Linked DNA regions of Prochlorococcus marinus XMU1412. The protein of the gene in region 1 interacts with the protein of each later gene in a pairwise test. Links are inferred from orthologs where the notes say so. Each region holds a gene or a part of one and is shown in the gene's direction. Other genes may lie near its edges.

What was found.
Region 2: the proteins of def (region 1) and HA152_RS09615 interact in binary tests that used the Escherichia coli proteins (3 or more experiments, as listed by UniProt). The link is inferred for Prochlorococcus marinus XMU1412 from one-to-one orthologs.

What each region holds. Positions count from the first base shown.
Region 1 is NZ_JAAORJ010000001.1:70,566-73,721, reverse strand. What follows is about bases 339-3,156. They hold def (peptide deformylase), read left to right. Parts: upstream 339-1,353; coding sequence 1,354-1,959; downstream 1,960-3,156. Other genes in these bases: HA152_RS00350 (ABC transporter ATP-binding protein/permease), read left to right, coding at 2,673-3,156; HA152_RS00355 (hypothetical protein), read left to right, coding at 2,352-2,630; HA152_RS00360 (histidine triad nucleotide-binding protein), read left to right, coding at 1,964-2,305; HA152_RS00370 (alpha/beta hydrolase family protein), read right to left, coding at 339-1,276. Outside these bases: more of HA152_RS00370, read right to left, coding at 1-338. UniProt on the Escherichia coli protein: Removes the formyl group from the N-terminal Met of newly synthesized proteins. Requires at least a dipeptide for an efficient rate of reaction. N-terminal L-methionine is a prerequisite for activity but the enzyme has broad specificity at other positions.
Region 2 is NZ_JAAORJ010000004.1:567,747-570,953, reverse strand. The notes cover bases 295-3,163. They hold HA152_RS09615 (aspartate-semialdehyde dehydrogenase), read left to right. Parts: upstream 295-1,147; coding sequence 1,148-2,179; downstream 2,180-3,163. Other genes in these bases: HA152_RS09605 (ribonuclease J), read left to right, coding at 3,159-3,163; dapA (4-hydroxy-tetrahydrodipicolinate synthase), read left to right, coding at 2,176-3,078; tig (trigger factor), read right to left, coding at 295-1,023. Outside these bases: more of tig, read right to left, coding at 1-294; more of HA152_RS09605, read left to right, coding at 3,164-3,207.

The sequences.
Region 1 (3,156 bases):
GTCCGCTATGTGCTCTAACAAGGAGCGGTGGCTTTCTAAAATTTTCAACAAGCGGCTTATAAAGAAAAGAATGAGTAGATTGAGCCTCAAAACCTTTAAACCAAAATGTTTCAGGTTTTGAACAATCTTTTATATGATCAAAAAATATCTGCTCAGAAAAACTTGATAAAACTTTTTTTGCACAATCAATTTCAAATACAATTCCCAAAAAATCAGATCCATAACCTTTTAAAAGAACTTTTTTCCGAAAAACACTGAAATCACTTATTGAGGTAAAAGGAGTAGAAAATTCTTTAACAAATTCAAGATCTTTATATTGTTCCACTATTAAACTATTTTCTTTTTTTGCTATACAAAATAAATTTTCTATAGTCCCTGAAAAGAATGCTATTCCAGTGACCCATTGTGGCGCTCCATATTCAATCAAATTTCTCTCTACTCTTTTCTTAATAAAAATATTCTCAATTTCACTAACATCTAAAAACAATAAGTTCCACCATCCAGAACTATCTTCAGAACATACCAAATGTGTTTCACTTATCCAATAGGGTTGAAAAAAAGACACTTTTTTCTTGGAATTTATCAGCTTATTTGAGAATTTCTTTATTTTTTGTATCTCGCCATCTAAATCTATTTGAGCAAAAAACAGCTCATTTTTCTCCCAGGGCATATATGGAGAATCCCACTCTATCCAAGAAAGTAAGTTAGCAGATGTATTAGAAGATAATTCTCCAGCAAAATTTTTAAATTTTTTTATTCGATGAATATCCTGTTTAGTTTTTTTTAAATTTAAAGAAAATAAATAATCTCTATTATTTATTTCACAAATTCCATACAATAAATTTTTTTCAGAAATGACAAATGAAGAATCAAAGTTTCCATCAATTGATTTAGATAGTTGATTAGGTTCTTGAACTGAAGCGAGATATTTATTTTGGCTTCTGTAAGTTGAAGCTGCCTCTTTAAAAATTTGAAACCATACTGCCTTAGTTATCTGATCTATCCATATCAAATAAAAATTATTTTTAAAATATATACACTTATAAGATTTACCACCATATCCATGAAAATTATTTTTAATATAGTATTTTTTACTTGTTAATTGCTGGGGAAACGCTTCTTTGACATCAAATGGTCTTGCAAAAATGGCATTTTCATTTTGACTTTCACCAACAACATCAATCCAAAAAATGGTATCCCTAATAATAGTTAATTCCTTGAAAGCATTTTTTTTAGATTCAGTTTGCCTAACTTTTAACTTATGATCATTACTCATTTAAAAAATATATAAAGAAAGTAAATTAAAGTGCTAGTATTTTTATAGCTAAACTATTAATTAAAAACTTTTTTAACGTGGCAAACCATTTTTCACAACTTGCAAAAAAGTCAAGAACAAATGGAAGCTCAGAAAAAATTGCAAAAGAACAAACAGGTAAGCCATCTCTAGATATTTATAAACTTGGTGATGAGGTATTAAGACAAAATTCCAAAAGAATAACTAAGGTTGACGAATCCATTAGAGAACTTGCTAAAGAAATGCTTCAAAGCATGTACGCAGCTAAAGGAATTGGACTTGCAGCACCTCAAATTGGAATCAACAAAGAGCTTCTTGTCATAGATGTAAATTTTGAAGATTCAGCAGCAGAACCTCTAATATTAATCAATCCAGAAATTACAGACTTTGGAACAACCCTTAATTCATACGAAGAAGGCTGCTTAAGTATACCTGGCGTATATTTAAATGTAGTAAGACCATCAACTATAAAATTAAAATTTAGAGATGAAATGGGGAGACCACGAAAAATGAAAGCAGATGGACTTCTGGCGAGGTGTATTCAACACGAAATGGATCACTTAAACGGAATATTATTCGTTGATAGAGTTACATCAAAAGATGATTTGAACAAAGAACTTATAAAGGAAGGGTTCAACGAAAAAGACGTAATTTCTATTAATTAATCTAATGACTGAAACTACAATATTTCAAAAAATAATTAATAAAGAAATACCCTGCGATAAGCTTTATGAAGATGAGTTTTGTATTGCGTTTAATGATATCCAAGCGCAAGCACCAGTGCACTTTTTAGTGATTCCCAAAAAACCAATTATTAGTTTATTAGATTGTATTGAAGAAGATGCAAATCTATTAGGGCATTTACTTTTTGTTGGTGGTAAAATAGCTAAATCAAAACATTTAACTAATTGGAGAACAGTAATTAATACTGGAGCAGAATCTGGACAAACAGTTTTTCATTTGCATATTCATTTTTTATCTGGAAGAAAAATGAATTGGCCCCCAGGTTAAAACTCTCGAAAGAAAAGTTTATGGGTTATAAATAAGTAAAAACATAATGAATACACCAGATTCCTTAAATACAAAATCCAAAAATTTTTTCAATTTAATCTCAAAAAATTGGGAAGATCTAGACGATTCAATCAAAACTAAGTTAATAAAAATTTGGAAGGTTTTAACTTATAAATGGCAATTACAAATTTTATTTAATCTACCTTTTCTTTTATGGTGGTTATTAGATAAATCTTTTCCAAAAATTCATAAATTTGATATGACAATCTTGAATTACTTAAATTTACCTGAGTGGGCACTTTCATTTATTGGCTTTGGTCAATAGACTGCTAAAAGTTATAATTTACCTTATAAAACTAGTCGAGTAATGAATAAAGCAATTAATAATAAAACCAAAATATTGTACCAATTACAAAAATTAAGGAAGCTTTCTCAGCCTTTTTTTCTTCCCATAGATCAATGTAATGGATTCCAATTCATATGGCTTTTGATTTCTCTTTTATTTTGTGTTGGAGGCGTAGTACTTGTTGGTCTTACAGGAATAATTAGTTTTTTTGAAAGCTTTCAACCAATTTTTCTTGAAAAGTATTTCGGAGGTGTAGTAAGTACTATCAGTTCAATTTGGGCTGGTAGCTGGGGATTGCTTTTCTCTGCCTTATTTCTAATTGGATCAGGGAGCTTTTTTAGCTTAAGACGTCAATTAAAAAACCGTAGATGGTTACATTGGTTATTCCTTGCGATAATTGTATTAATGCTTTTAGCTGTAAATGGAATAAACGCAGGCATTGGATTCATTGCAAGAGATTTAACAAATGCTTTAGTTGAAAAACAAGAAGATGGGTTTTATCGGA
Region 2 (3,207 bases), on another replicon or contig:
AAGACCTTGTTGAGCAAATCTTTGAGCGGTTTGTTCAATATTATTCCTCACTTCTATATCAATCATAGATTTTGGAATTTCAGCAACCAATTCGTCTGTTAAGGCATCTAATAAAGCTTCAATTTTGATATCTTTTTGAGTTTTTTTAAAATTATCTTTAAGTTGCTTTTCAATATCTTTCTTTAACTCTTTTAATGATTCTTTGTTGCCAGACTGTTTTGCAAAATCGTCATTAAGTTCAGGCAATTCTTTTTCCTTAAGATCCTTAAGATTTACTTCAAAAATTGCTTCTTTGCCTCTTGAATCCTCATGAGAATAATCATCAGGAAATTTAAGGTTAAGTGTTTTAGTATCACCAATTTTCATCTTTACGATTCCCTCAACGAAACCGGGAATCATTTTGTTCTTTTCTAACTCAAGATCCATTGATTCACTTGTTCCACCATCAATCTCTTTCCCGGAATCTTTATATTTTCCTTTGAAACTAACTACAGCAATATCTCCTAATTTTGCTGCTCTATTGGTAACTGGAATAATGTTTGCAAACTGATTTCTAGATTTTTCTAGCGCTTCATCTATTGACTTAGGATCAAACTTTGTCTTTGATATTTCAACACTTAGTCCTTTGGATTTTTTAAGTTTTAATTCTGGGGCAACATCAGTTTGAAGAGTAACCTTGAGTGGTTTTTCAGGACTAAACTTTGCAAGTAAAGATTCAAATCCATCTACCAATTCTGGCTCACTTAGTGGCTCTATAGATTTTATTTTTAACGCTTCTTGCCATGATTTATCAATAATTTTTTCCAGAGCAGAGGCATGTAATTGTGTAATGCCAATTCTTTGGATTAAGACTTGTTTAGGAATCTTACCAAGTCTAAATCCCGGAATTTTAGCCGAACGACTGATAGAACTGATTGTTTCATTTACACACGTTTTGCATGTCTCAGATGGTATTTCTAATTCGAATGAAATTCTACTTTGAGGCAGAGGAGTTGTTTTGACTATTAGTGCATCTTTAGCCATGTTTTTCTAATTTATTACTATGAGCCGAACCTTAATTATTTCACATTATGTGATTTCCTTGAAAGTTAATTTTTTGATAAAGTAAAAAAAATAGTCAATCTATTTATAAAAATCATTTTAAAGTGTGAGACAATCTCCGTATTTGCCTAATAGGCCATTAAAAGTTGCTGTTTTAGGTTCTTCAGGTGCTGTGGGATCTGAATTACTGAAAATTCTTGAACAACGTGATTTCCCAATATCAGAATTGGTCTTGCTTTCATCAGAACGTTCAGAAGGAAAAAAAATTATTTGGAAAGGTGAAGAATTAGTTACAAAAAAAACAACTAAGGAAGAATTTCTGAATCTTGATTTAGTTTTAGCTTCAGCTGGTGGAAGTATTTCAAAAAAATGGTTGTCTACCATTATCGAACAAAATGCTTTATTGATAGATAATTCAAGCGCTTTTAGATTAGATAAGAATGTACCTCTTATAGTTCCTGAAGTTAATGCTAGTGAAGCACTTAATCATGATGGGGTAATAGCTAATCCAAACTGCACTACAATTTTGTTGACATTAGTTTTAGCTCCATTAAATAAACTTTCTACTATTCAAAGAGTTGTTGTCTCAACATATCAATCTGTAAGTGGGGCAGGCCAATTAGCGATGGAGGAACTCAAACTTTTAACTGAAAAATACCTTCATGGTAATCCTCAAAAAAGTGAAGTTTTGCCATATTCACTGGCTTTTAATTTGTTTTTACATAATTCACCAATGCTTGCAAATAATTACTGCGAAGAAGAGATGAAAATGGTTAATGAGACCAGGAAAATATTAAATATTTCTGATTTAAGGATCTCTGCTACATGTGTTCGAGTTCCAGTACTAAGAGCACATTCTGAATCGATCAATATTGAATTTGCTGGAGTAGTTGAGCCTAAAGATGCACTTAAAGAATTAAAAAAATCTCCAGGAATTGAAATTATTGAGGATTACAAAAATAATAGATTTCCTATGCCAAATGACGTTATGGGAAGGGATAATGTTGCTGTTGGCAGGCTAAGAACTGATATAAGTCAGCCTAATGGATTAGAATTATGGTTATGTGGAGATCAAATAAGAAAAGGCGCAGCTCTTAATGCTGTTCAAATAGCTGAGTTATTAATTCCAAAAAAATGATTCTAGAAAAAACTGAGTGTAATAACCCACTATTTGGAAAAATATTGACTGCAATGGTTACTCCATTTACTGAAAGTGGAGATGTAGATTATGAACTAGCTATTAAACTCTCAAATTATCTTTATGAGAACGGTTCCGACGGAATAGTGTTATGTGGCACTACTGGAGAATCTCCGACTCTTTCATGGACTGAACAGCATGATTTATTTATTGCGGTAAAAGGATCTTTGGATTCAAGCTGTAAAGTAATAGTTGGCACTGGTAGTAACTGTACAAGCGAGGCTGTGGAAGCTACAAAAAAAGCCTACGACTCTGGTGCCGACGGTGCTTTGGTCGTTGTTCCTTATTACAATAAGCCACCTCAAGAAGGTCTTTTTAAACATTTCAGTTCTATTGCTAATTCCGCAAAGGATTTGCCTCTAATGCTCTATAACATTCCAGGAAGGACTGGATGCAATTTATTACCTGATACTGTAAAGAAACTTATGGATTTCTCTAATATTCTCAGTATTAAAGCTGCAAGCGGTAGAATAGAGGAAGTAACAGAAATAAGAGCTATTTGTGGCTCTGAACTCTCTGTATATAGTGGCGACGATTCATTGTTGCTTCCAATGTTATCTGTAGGTGCTGTAGGAGTAGTAAGTGTTGCAAGCCATTTAGTTGGATTGCAATTGAAAGAGATGATTCTTTCCTTTCAGAGTGGAGATGTGTCCAAGGCGCTTTCTATTCACGAAAAACTTCAGCCTCTTTTCAAAGCACTCTTTATGACTACTAATCCAATCCCGATTAAGGCTGCCTTAGAGCTATCTGGGTGGAATGTGGGTAATCCTAGAAGTCCTTTGTCACCATTAAGCAATGACATGAAAAAGCAATTATCTTTTATCCTGAAATCCCTATAATAGGGATTATATTTAACTTGATAATTAAATTTAAATAAACCTTATTTGATTACAAGCAGGCCTTCATAAATTTCAAAATTATGCAATCAAGTACAAATTCAACTGTAAATAGATCTACTAATGATTCAT